Regions from separate parts of the Pseudarthrobacter sp. 1G09 genome, predicted to be linked through region 2. Evidence: riboswitches for the same ligand, from Rfam matches in the RefSeq annotation. Region 2 holds a riboswitch; each other region holds the start of a gene.

Region 1 (4,127 bases), 1.3 Mb from region 2:
CGGGAGTAGACGAAGCGTTCGTCCTCCCCGGTGAAGGCGCGTTCGGCAGCGGCAGCGGATTCGTAGACGAACCCGGAGTTGAGGAAAATCGCCTCGGATGTTTCCTGGAAGTTGGTGCGGTCCAGCCCGCCGCGGACGGCCTGGGTGTCAGGGCTCCAGCCGGCGGCGTCTTCGTTGAAGGTCACTTAGTTCTTTCCGAGGTTGGTGGGCAGGCCGCGGTTCTTCCATCCGTTGACGGTGCGTTCGCCGTAACGGTCCGGTTCGCCTTCGAAGCCTTCCAAGACGTTGTAGGAGGTGAAACCCGCCTGGGTTGCGGCCGTTGCCGCCGCGATGGAGCGCTGCCCGGAGCGGCACAGGAACAGCAGCTCGGTGCTGCGGTTCTCCGGGCCCTGCTGCTCAAGGTCGGTAATGAATTCCGGGTTGGGAATGCCGCCCGGGAACGTCCACTGGATGAACAGGGGATCGTTGTCCGTGGCCTTGGTGTCCGGGATGCCGATATGCGCCCATTCGCCCTCGGTGCGGACATCCACCAGGATGGCGCCCTGCTCCAGCTTGGCCCAGGCCTCCTGGGGTGTCAGGTCTCCTGCGTAGCTCATGCGTGGCCCTCGCCGTCGAACTCGGGTTCGTCAGCGGCGGATTCCAGGTGGTCCACGGCGGTGGCGACGGCGGCATCAGCGGAGGCGATGGCTGCGGGGAGCACCACGGCCTGGGCCACGATGACGCTGCTGCCGTTGAAGGTCGCGGCCGGGCTGCCGTGCAGCACGTACCCTTCCGCCAGGGCGGCCGAGATCCGCTCACAAAAAGCGCGGTCGTCCGGGCCGCTGATCAGGCGGTAGGACAGTTTCTCTTCGGGGACAGGTGCGTCAGACATGACGGATCTCCTTCTCTCACGCTTGCAGCTCGAATCGGTCGATATGCCGAGTATTCACCTGAGGCACCCCGCCGTGGAAGGAGGGTTGCCGACCGGCCAGTCAGGGCTTGGCGCCGGTACTCATTACTCCCCAAAAACGTAACACCTGCCGCCGGGAGCCGCACCGCCGCCGTCGTCATCTTCCGTAACTGAACCGGAAACACAGGGTCACGGGGGTGCGGAGCGCTTTCGGGGCAGCGCCCGACGTCGGCATTGCCGCAGGTGGGCGGGTTTTACGCTGCTTCCTGCATGCTTTCCCGGCGGGCCGCGACCGATAAAGTACAGGTGGGGCCGCTGCCCCATCAGGTCTTTGGCACCGGGGGTTTCCATGAGCACGCGTCCATCCGCGCGACGACGCACCAAGCCTTCGGTCCGTCGGTTCCGCGCGGGCGCGTTGAGGGTGTGGACGTTCCTTGCCGCTGTCCTTCTGGCAGCGTGTGCCGTGGTGCTGCCTGCAGGTGCCGCCCGCGCCGCTGACCTCAGCCCGGACGAGGGAAAGCCCCTGCTCGGGGCAATGCTGGAATGGGGTGAGGATTCCGCTGCCGGTTTCGCCGAACGGCTTGGCGCATCTCCGGCCGTCTACGGGCACGACCTCGCCCTGCCGTACCGCGCGTCGGAGCAGGGCAACCTCCGGGGCTTCCTGGAGCAGGCATCACTGCAGGGTTCGCATGCGATGTTCACCGTGAAGCCCAGCGTGCCCCTCGACCAGATTGATGACGCTGCGGCGGCGTCCTTTGCCCGCGAAGTGCGTCGGCTGGCGTCTGGCTTTACCGGGCAGGTGCTCATTCGATTTGCCCCGGATATGAATGCCAGCTGGGTGGAATGGGGCCAGCAACCCGGCGCGTACCGGAATGCCTTCCGTGCGGTGTCCGCGGCGTTCAAGAAGTCCGACGACGGTCCGCTGATGGTGTGGGAGCCGTACCTTGGCAAGGACTATCCCTTCGCCCGGAGCCGGAACGCGCCAGCGCCCGGCAGCGAGGGTTTCGCGTTGCTCGACACCAACGGTGACGGAACCTGGGATGGGGCGGACAGCGCCTACGGACCCTACTATCCCGGCGATGACGCCGTGGACTGGGTGGGCCTGACCGCCTTCCACGACGATACGGCCGGCGGGGCGGCGGTGAACACGGTGCCACGCGCGGGCGAGCTCCAGGAGATGCTTACGGCCTCCGGCGGGGAAAACTTCTACAGAGACTATTCAGCCGGGCGTGGCAAGCCGTGCGTGCTGCAGACCGCCGCGTTCTACAGCCCGTCCTCCGGGGGCGCGTCCGAGGTGGACGTCAAGGCCGGCTGGTTCGACCAGGTGGTGGGGGCCGCCACGTCCGCCGAGTTCCAGAAGACTGCGCTGGTGATGTGGGACGAACGGACCAGCACCAGGGATGCCGGCGTGGCGGGCATCAGCTGGCTGCTGACCGGCAACTCCGCCGTGGCCGAAGCTGCCCACGCGCGGCTGAAGGATTCGTCAATGGTGACAGGCCCCGTCACGGAAGTTGGCGCCGGCGGCAGCTATGTACGGGCCAACACCCTGACGGGCGCGGCAGCCTGGACAGTGGGCGTGGCGCTGATCCTCCTGCTGGTGGCACTGTGGCAGGTTCCCCGCAGGGTGAACGCCGCTACTGCCTGGGGCTACGCCGACCCGTCCAAGCGGGATTCCCGGGTGGACCTGCTTCGCGGCGTGGCCATCGTCTTCGTGGTGGTCAACCACCTGGGCATGACATCGCTGTTCCAGCTGCTGACCCAGGAGGCAGTGGGCTTCGTCAGCGGCGCCGAACTGTTCGTGCTGTTCTCCGGCCTGGTGGTGGGCATGGTCTACGGCCCCAGGGTTCGCGAAGACTTTGGCACGGTGTTGGACCTGACGTCCCGCCGGGCCGGCAAGCTGTACCTGACGGCGCTGGTGGTCCTGATCGGCGTCTTCCTGGTCTCGCTCCTCCCCATTTTCCGGACCGAGGCGCTCACCACGTTCGTGGACCAGGGAACCGGCGGGGCCGGCCACCAGGGCGCCGGCCGCACCTACGATCTGTACGCGGGGATGGAATCCCTCTTCCAGTTCCCGGTTCCGCCACAAATCCTTCCTGCCGTCTTCCTGCTGCAGTTCGGCCCTTGGCAGTTCAACGTCATGGGCCTGTACGTGGTGCTGCTGCTGGTCAGCCCGCTGATCCTCGCAGCGCTCAGCCGCGGCAAGGCCGTCTGGGTGCTGGCCGCAACGCTGGGGCTCTACGCGGTCGGCTCCATCACCCGATTCAGGCTCTTGCCGTCGCAGTTCGAGGATTCGTTCCCGCTGCTTGTCTGGCAGGTGCTGTTCGTCATCGGGCTCGTGGCGGGCTACCACCGGCGGACCATCGTGGCGTGGCTGTCTGCCAGGACGTGGCTGGTAGTGGCATGCACCGCCGTCGCGCTGCTGTTCGCTTTCCTGTCCTGGGGCAACCCCTACCTGGCCAATGGCTTCGACGTCCGCCTGGCCCTTATTCCGGACACGACATACCGGGCCATGTACGACGCACTGTTTGCCCGCACCTACCTGGCTCCGGGCCGGCTGCTCAACGTACTGATCCTGGTGGTGGCCGCCTACGCGCTGCTGACGGTTTACTGGAAGCCCATCGAGCGGGTGCTGGGGTGGTTCCTGATCCCCTTGGGGCGGGCCACCCTCTACGTGTTCATCATGCATGTGGTGCTGATCGCCGTGGTGGCCAACATCCCTCCACTGCAGCAGGAGAACGTGCTGCTCAACACCGCAGCCTACGCCGTAGTCCTCGGGCTCCTGTGGGCGATGGTCCGGACGAAGTTCCTCTTCAAGATCATTCCAACGTAGCCGCCGCCTTCGGGAGCCGGGGGTGGCACCCCTGGGGGCTACTGTCCGTGCGGCAGGATGAGCTGGTGCAGCAGGTGGTCCTGCCATGTTCCGGCGATCTGCAGGTACTCCGGGGCAACTCCGATTTCACGGAACCCTGCCCTGCCCAGGATCCGCCGCGACGCCGCGTTGTGCAGCAGGGTTGCGGCCTGGAGGCGGTGGAGGCCAAGCTCCCTCTGCGCGTAGCCGGCCGCGAAGCGGACAGCGGCCGTGCCAACGCCCCGCCCCAGGAGGCCGTGGTCCACCCAGTAACCAAGGTTGGCGCTGAGGAACGGGCACCGGACGATTCCGGTGAGAGTGATGGCTCCGACGATCCGCCGGCCCGCCGATGCGCTGCCGGAATCCTCGACGAGAACCCAGGGAACTTCC
Region 2 (4,127 bases):
CCAGGTGGAGGACATCGCGACGACGGCCAAAACCATGCCGGACTTCCCTCGGCTGTGGACGGGCATGCTCGCACAGCAAGGCCCGGCCCCCGCCACTCACGGCTCCGAAAACGGCGCGGGAGGTTTCGCCGGTGCCGCGGAGGACTGACTCCTGGGACGAATCCGACGTCCGGATCCGGCCCAACAAAAAGGGCACCCGGCCGCGCACGAAGGACCGCCCCAGCCACGACGACGCCGTAACAGGCCGCATCATTACGGTCGACCGCGGACGCTACACCGCCGTCGTTGACGAAGACTCCGGCGATGAGCGGACAGTCATTGCCGCGCGGGCGCGGGAGTTGCGCCGGAACCCGGTGGTTGCCGGCGATTTCGTCTCCCTCGTTGGCGACGTGTCCGGGGACCCCAACACCCTGGCGCGGCTCGTCAAAATCCAGGACCGCACCACCCTCCTGCGCCGCAGTGCAGACGACACTGACCCCATCGAACGTGCCGTGGTGGCCAACGCCGACCAGCTGGTTGTAGTGGTGGCAGCAGCAAACCCCGAACCCCGCACAGGATTCATCGACCGCGCCCTCGTGGCAGCGTACGACGCCGGCATCGAGCCGATCCTGCTGGTCACCAAGGCGGACGTGAAGGATCCCGGCGAGTTCCTGGCCAACTACACGCACCTTGACTTCCCGGTCATCATCAGCCGGACCGCCGACCTGGAGGCGTCAGGCATCGACGCCCGCTCCGATGACGGGTTGTCGGCCCGGCTGGACAGTGACGCCGTTGCCGGGCTCAGGGCACACCTGGGCGGCAAGGTCACAGTAATGCTGGGGCACTCCGGGGTCGGTAAATCAACCATGGTGAACGCCCTGACCGGCGCGGAACGGGCCACAGGCGGCGTGAATGCGGTAACCGGACGGGGACGGCACACGTCGTCGTCGGCCCTTGCCCTGCGTCTGGCCGACGCCCCTCCCGGCAGTTGGATCATCGACACCCCGGGCATCCGGTCATTTGGCCTTGCCCATGTGGATCCGGACCGGATCCTGAGGTCGTTCCCGGATCTTTCGCCGGGCACTGATGATTGCGAACGTGGCTGCAAGCACACCGCCACTGCCGTCAACTGCGGGCTCGACGCCTGGGTGGCAGGCGGACATGCAGGACCCACCGGTGAAGCACGCCTGGCTTCGCTCCGCCGGCTCCTGGGCGCCGATCCCAGGATGGAAGCCCAGGAGGCCAAGGAGCTCGGCACCATCAGCTGACAGCGCCAACCGGCACGGCCGACCTCCCGGCAGAACCGGCGCCAGACGGTAGTTTGGAACCATGATCCAACCCGCTTCGACCTATAACGACGACCTGCGCCTGGCCCATGTCCTGGCCGACTCCGTGGATGACCAGACCATGAGCCGTTTCAAGGCGCAGGACCTCCACGTGGAGACCAAGCCCGATCTGACGCCGGTCACCGATGCGGACAAGGCCGCCGAGGAAGCCATCCGCGGCCAGCTCTCACGCTCCCGACCACGCGACGCCGTGCTGGGTGAAGAGTTCGGCAGCACCGGCCACGGCTCCCGGCGGTGGATCATCGATCCCATCGACGGCACCAAGAACTTCGTCCGCGGTGTTCCCGTCTGGGCCACGCTCATCGCCCTGGTTGATGAGGGCGAGCCGGTGGTGGGCGTCGTCAGCGCACCCGCCCTGGGAAAGCGGTGGTGGGCCGCCAAAGGCATGGGGGCCTACATGGGCCGTTCCCTCGCATCGGCCACCCGGCTCCGGGTCTCCGACGTTTCCACCCTGTCCGACGCTTCGCTGTCCTATTCCAGCCTGGGTGGCTGGAAGGAACGCGGCAATCTTGACGACTTCCTGGGCCTGACTGAGGACGTCTGGCGCACGCGCGCCTACGGCGATTTCTGGTCCTACTGCATGGTGGCCGAAGGGTCCGTGGACATCGCCTGCGAGCCCGAACTGAACCTCTATGACATGGCCGCCCTCGTGCCCATCGTGGTGGAGGCCGGCGGCCGCTTCACCTCCCTTGAAGGCGAGGACGGCCCGTTCGGCGGGAACGCCCTGGCGACCAATTCCATCCTGCACACCGAAGTGCTGCACCGGCTGAACCCCGGCCTGGACGACCTGCTGTAGGCCGGCCTACTTCCGAATAATTGACCGCGGGCGCCTCCAAAAGGGGGCGCCCGCCGTCGTAATCTTCGAAGAAAGTCCCGATTCCGGGCCGCACGTAACAAAACCCTTAACAATCCTCCCGGCTTCAGGCCGGGCCGCCGGATGTTCTATGGTTTTATCCAGGTCACGAGTGCCAGCGCTAAACCCCGGTTTGCTGGCCGGCAACCCTCCATTCGCGGTGGGGTGCCCCGGGTGACGACCAGGCCGGTCCGGAGCGGATGCGGCAAGCGCGGATTCCAGCACTGCCGGAGTCCTGTCCTGAAGTGAGGTCTCCATGACTACTGCCGTCGACTCCCCCATTACCGCCGGAATCGTCTCTGATGAACGCCTGGCGGCCGCCGGACGTCCGCTTTCAGCGGTTACCGGCGCTGAAATCCTGGCTCCGCTGATCTCCGGCGGCCACGTCCGCTACGCCAACCTTGACTACGGGGCCTCCGCCCCGGCCCTGACCGTGGTGTCGGCCTACCTCAACGAGATCCTGCCGTTCTACGCCAGCGTCCACCGCGGCGCCGGTTACGCTTCGCAGATCAGCACGTCCGTATACGAGAACGCGCGCAACATCGTCCGCGAGTTCGTCGGCGGACGTCCCGACGATTCCGTCATCTTCACCAGGAACACCACCGACTCCCTTAACCTGCTCGCCGGTTGCCTCCCCGGCACGGACGGCAAACCCGCCGGCGACGTCCTCTACCTGGACATCGAACACCACGCCAACCTGCTGCCGTGGCAGGGTGTCCCCCACCGGAGCATCGTTGCCGCCGACACGATCGCCGGGACCATCGATTCCGTGCGCGCCGAGCTTGAGCAGGGCGGCGTCAGCCTGCTGGCCGTCACCGGCGCCTCCAACGTCACCGGCGAAATCCTTCCCATCCGGGAACTCGCCGCCCTCGCCCACCGGCACGGTGCCCGCATCGTGGTGGACGCGGCCCAGCTGGCGCCGCACCGCCGCGTCAACATCAGCGCCGACGACGTCGACTACCTTGCCTTCTCCGGGCACAAGCTCTACGCACCCTTTGGCGCCGGCGTCCTGGTGGGCCGCCCGGACTGGCTCGACGCCGGCACGCCGCACCTCGCCGGCGGTGGCGCCGTAAAGGAAGCAAAGCTCGACGGCGTCAGCTGGGCCACCGGCCCGGCCCGCCATGAGGGCGGCTCCCCCAACGTGCTGGGTGCGGCTACCCTGGCGCGGGCAACGCAGGTTATCGCGAGCCTGGACCAGGACCGCTGGCACGCCCACGAGTCGGCCATCCGTGCCTACCTGGTGGAAGGCCTGCAGGCGATCGACGGCGTCACGGTGCACCAAATCTTCAAGGACACCGACCCTGACAAAGACACCATTGGGGTAGTGAACTTCTCGGTGGCGGGTTACGACGCCGGCCTGGTAGCCGCATACCTCTCCGCCGAACACGGTGTAGGACTCCGTGATGGCCGCTTCTGCGCCCACCCGCTGCTGAAGCGCCTGGGCCTGCCATCAGGATCACTGCGGGCAAGCTTCGGAGTCGGCTCCCGGCTCGAAGATGCCCAGCGGCTCCTCGCAGGCATTGAAAAGCTCCGCCGGGACGGGCTCGGCTGGGACTACGTAGTGGATGCCGGCCGGTGGGTGCCCGCCAACGACACCAGGACCTATCCCCACTGGGCACCGAACACCCCGGGAACCGCCGGCGCAGCTCCCTGCCTCGACGACTGATGGCCGTAAAGCCCGCGCCCGGGTGCATGCGGTAAATTCGGACGGTACCCGCAGGGAATCAGCTGAAGGAGGCCGTACGTGGTTCGGGGTGGGCCCAAGCTCGATCACGGGCGGCGCCGGGAGCTCGGCCAGAGCTTCCAGGACGGCGGCAAGCACTATGAAAAGGTCCGTCCGGGGTATCCGGCGGAATCGGCACGGTGGCTGGTGCCCGCGTGCGCCCATGATGCGCTCGACGTCGGTGCCGGCACGGGCAAGTTCACTGACCTGCTGCTGGCGCTGGGAT
Region 3 (4,127 bases), 2.0 Mb from region 2:
ACGCTGGGCTCGTAGCGGCGGTTCAGGAGCTGTTCGTGAAGGGATTCTGGTGCAAGGGCGGTCATATGGTGCTGGGTCTCCTGCGGGGATTGGCGGTGCCTCCGCCTGCGGAGGAGGGCGCGTGAAGGCGCAACTCTACATCGGCGGTGTGTTTGGGGTGGGCCGGTCAACCCGGCCTTCCCCAGTTTAGCAAGCCTCGGGAAGCGAAACGCCGGTTGCGCGTATTCCGGTGACCGGATGCACACCCGGGGTTTCGTCCTTCCGGTGTTTCTGCGGCGGCGGGCTACCAGAGCCGCTTCGTGGCCCGGCGCGCACCTTCGCCCAGAGCTTCCAGTTTTGCGTAGGCGATCTGCGGGTGGACGCGCCCGCCCAGGCCGCAGTCGGTGGAGGCGATGACATTTTCCCGGCCGACTACATCAGCGAAACGCACAATCCTGTCCGCCACCAGGTCCGGGTGCTCCACCACGTTGGTGGCGTGGGAGACGACGCCCGGAATGATCACCTTGCCCTCGGGGAGTTTCGTGTCCTCCCAGACCCGCCACTCATGTTCGTGCCGGACGTTTGCTGCCTCGAAGGAGTATGCGCCGGCGTTGACCTGCAGGACGGAGCCGAGGATGTCTGCGAAGGGGATGTCCGTGGTGTGCGGGCCGTGCCAGGAGCCCCAGCACACGTGCAGCCGGATCTGCTCCTGAGGGAGGTCCCGCAGCGCCCAGTTGGTGGCCTCAACCCGCAGCTGGATGAACTTCAGGTAGTCCTCCAGCGCCGGTTCTGGATTGATCTGGTCCCAGCTTTCGGCAAGGGACGGGTCGTCGAGCTGGACGGTCAGGCCGGCGTCGATGATGGCCTTGTATTCCTCCCGCATGGCGTCGGCGCAGGCGTAGACGAGTTCCTCGTCGGACTTGTAATACCCGTTGGCCACCCGTGCGCATGAGCCGGGGGAGAGGGACGCTATGAAGCCCTCCGTCAGCCCTGCTTTGGCGAGTCCCGTCTTCAGGTTGGTGACGTCCGAGGCCACGAGGTCCTGGCCGGTGTAGGTCAAGGGGCCGGCAATCCTGGGCTGGGCGACGCTCTTCCGGTGGGCCAGGATTCCCGACGACGGGTCGTTGTAGGCGTCGTTGAACTGCTGGCGGTCCCGCCGGTCAGGGAAGGAGGTGAGGACGACGTTCCCGGGCGACGAACGCCGGACCTCGGAGTCTGCCCAGCGGTCCACATCGGTCGGCTCCAAACCGCCGAGCCGCGCGAAGGAGTAGTTCCACCACGCCCCGTAGTCAACAGAGCTGGCCATCGTGTGGCCGTACTCTCCGTCGTTGGGAATGTCGATGCCAAGGTCTTTTTGGCGCTGGACGACGTCAACCACGGAGGCTTCGAGGAGTTCCAGGAACTCCGGCGTGATCCCGTCAGCCTCCTTGGCGGCGTTCGCAGCGATGAGTTCCGGCGTCCGCGGCAATGAGCCTGCGTGGGTGGCGCGGATGTGGTCGGTGTTCTGGGGCACGGTGGAGTTCCTTTCCATCGGTCCTGGCAGTAGCACCTTCGGGGCAGGGAGACCTCCCTGCTGTACAGGTTGCTGCGGCGTCACTGAGCCAGGTCTCTCAGCCGCTCCGGATGGGTCACTTCCACTCAAGCCCACCCGCCAAAGGTGGGGCAAGTCGGTTTCACGATCTGACTTGCTTTGCGCTAAAGCAAGCAGTCATAGGTTTCCCAGGATTTGTCGATTCCATTGACAGGTTTCAATCAGCTTGATTGGCTGTTGTCACAGCGCGCAATGGGGGACATGGCCGCTGGACGCACTCAATGCACTCGAAAGAGGTAACGCACGTGAAGAAATCCCTGGCTACTTTTAGGACCCTTGCCGTTTCAGGGGCCCTTGCACTGGCGGTTGTCGCCGCTCCCGCTCCAGCCATCGCTGTGGGGGAGGGCCCCAACTACGGTGGCAACGGCCAGATCACCACCTCGAAGCTGGCCACCTATGACCAGATGGTGTCGTTCCTGAAGGACCAGGACGCCAAGCAGCCGGCCATGGAACTTGAGGTCATCGGCAAAACGGTCAAGGGCCGCGATATCCACCTGGTCAAGTACATCTCCGACCCGGCCAAGCCCACCATCCTCTACCTGACCCAGCAGCACGGCAATGAGCAGCTGACCACAGAGGGAGCACTGGAGTTCGTCAAGCACCTGGGCACCGGAAAATCGGCGGACATCCTCAAAGGCGTGAACATCCTGGTGGTTCCGATGCTCAACGCGGACGGCGCCATGGGTGACGTCGACTTCTCCCTGGAGGACTACATCGCCAAGGGTGACCGCAACATGACCCGCTTCAACGCCAAGGGCGTGGACCTGAACCGGGACCACATAGCCAAGATCCAGCCGGAAACCCAGGCCCTGCACAACAACGTGATGCGCAAATACCGGGTCGACTACATGATCGACCTGCACCACCAGGGCACCCGGGCAGAGCGCGACGGCAAACTCGTCTCCGGGTCCATCCTGTACCCCACCACCCCCAACGCCGATCCCGCCGTCGTCGAAAAGTCCAAGCAGCTTGGCGCCGTCGTCTTCGACAACGTCGACTCCACCGGCTGGGGCCACCTCGGCAAGTACCAGGGCGGCAGCGCCGAGACCATCAGCCGCAACGGCATCTCGGTGGAATACGGCATCGCCACCCTGCTCTTTGAGATGCGCGGCATGTCGGACCACTACCTCGACGGCTACGCGCTGGGGCAACGCAGCAACGGCTACCTGATCAAGCAGACCGTCACCACGCTGACGTCCACCGCCGCCGCCATCGCGGACGGTTCAATAGCCGACGCCGATACCTCCTTCTGGGACACCCTCGCCGAGCAGACCTCCCGCCCGGCGGGCGAGGCCGACGACGAGTAACCGCAGCAGGACGGGACGTCCCGGTTCTTTACCGCGCGTAAAGCACCGGGACGTCCCAGCGAGTGGTCAAAGTGCACTATCGGCTAAACTTGGGTGGTAAGGGCCCCGGGGCCAACGCGTTCGCCAATCCGCCTGCGGAACGGCGGGAGCCGGTCCACTCGGGGCATTCTCATGAACGGCGCTGAACCAGGACCGCCACGCTGTGGCGCCCGGCCGGCCCGAACGAATGGGGGAGGATCCCATGCCAGCAATTGTGATCGTAGGAGCCCAGTGGGGCGACGAAGGAAAAGGCAAGGCCACAGATCTTCTGGGCGGCCGTGTTGACTATGTCGTCAAACCCAACGGCGGCAACAACGCCGGGCACACCGTCGTCGTAGGCGGTGAAAAGTACGAACTCAAGCTGCTTCCGGCAGGCATTCTTAGCCCCAACGCAGTCCCTATCATTGGCAACGGCTGCGTGGTCAACCTTGAGGCCCTCTTCCAGGAAATCGAAGGCCTGCAGGCACGCGGCGCGGATACGTCCAAGCTTCGCGTCTCCGCAAACGCCCACCTCGTGGCCCCGTACCACCAGGTCCTGGACAAAGTCACCGAACGCTTCCTGGGCAAGCGCGCCATCGGCACCACCGGTCGTGGCATCGGCCCCGCCTACATGGACAAGGTGGCCCGCCTGGGCATCCGCGTCCAGGACGTCTTCGACGAGTCCATCCTTCGCCAGAAGGTGGAGGGCTCGCTGCACCAGAAGAACGAGGTCCTGGTCAAGATCTACAACCGCCGCAGCGTTGTGGTCGATGAGATCGTCGAATACTTCCTGTCCTTCGCCGAGCGGCTCCGCCCGCTGGTCATCGACAGCACCCTGGTGCTGAACACTGCCCTGGACGAGGGCAAGGTAGTGCTGATGGAAGGCGGACAGGCAACCTTCCTCGACGTCGACCACGGCACGTACCCGTTCGTCACCTCCTCGAACCCCACCGCGGGCGGCGCATCTGTGGGCTCGGGCATCGGCCCTACCCGCATTTCCCGCTCCATCGGCATCATCAAGGCCTACACCACCCGCGTGGGTGCAGGCCCGTTCCCCACCGAACTGTTTGATGAGATGGGCGTTTACCTGCAGAAGACCGGCGGCGAGTTCGGCGTCAACACGGGGCGCCCCCGCCGCTGCGGCTGGTACGACGCCGTCCTGGCCCGCCACGCGTCCCGCGTCAACGGCTTCACGGATTACTTCGTCACCAAGCTGGACGTCCTCACCGGCA

What was found. A riboswitch is a leader RNA that binds a small molecule or an ion and turns the genes downstream of it on or off. The one in region 2 is predicted to bind S-adenosylmethionine.
Region 1: another riboswitch for S-adenosylmethionine. It lies ahead of ACP3TD_RS19145 (DUF1737 domain-containing protein); the one in region 2 lies ahead of ACP3TD_RS13055 (aminotransferase class V-fold PLP-dependent enzyme).
Region 3: another riboswitch for S-adenosylmethionine. It lies ahead of ACP3TD_RS03930 (cobalamin-independent methionine synthase II family protein); the one in region 2 lies ahead of ACP3TD_RS13055 (aminotransferase class V-fold PLP-dependent enzyme).

What each region holds. Positions count from the first base shown of each region.
Region 1 is NZ_CP188306.1:4,147,659-4,151,785, reverse strand. Features, by position in the region: gene ACP3TD_RS19155 (O-succinylhomoserine sulfhydrylase) at 1-185, opposite strand, end outside; gene ACP3TD_RS19150 (rhodanese-like domain-containing protein) at 186-596, opposite strand; gene ACP3TD_RS19145 (DUF1737 domain-containing protein) at 593-871, opposite strand; SAM riboswitch class IV at 885-999, opposite strand; gene opgC (OpgC domain-containing protein) at 1,239-3,719, shown strand; gene ACP3TD_RS19135 (GNAT family N-acetyltransferase) at 3,758-4,127, opposite strand, start outside.
Region 2 is NZ_CP188306.1:2,836,770-2,840,896, forward strand. Features, by position in the region: gene aroA (3-phosphoshikimate 1-carboxyvinyltransferase) at 1-148, shown strand, start outside; gene rsgA (ribosome small subunit-dependent GTPase A) at 132-1,247, shown strand; gene hisN (histidinol-phosphatase) at 1,309-2,121, shown strand; SAM riboswitch class IV at 2,283-2,396, shown strand; gene ACP3TD_RS13055 (aminotransferase class V-fold PLP-dependent enzyme) at 2,435-3,844, shown strand; gene ACP3TD_RS13060 (class I SAM-dependent methyltransferase) at 3,923-4,127, shown strand, end outside.
Region 3 is NZ_CP188306.1:824,520-828,646, forward strand. Features, by position in the region: gene ACP3TD_RS03925 (uracil-DNA glycosylase) at 1-65, opposite strand, end outside; gene ACP3TD_RS03930 (cobalamin-independent methionine synthase II family protein) at 284-1,492, opposite strand; SAM riboswitch class I at 1,504-1,609, opposite strand; gene ACP3TD_RS03935 (M14 family zinc carboxypeptidase) at 1,792-2,877, shown strand; gene ACP3TD_RS03940 (adenylosuccinate synthase) at 3,119-4,127, shown strand, end outside.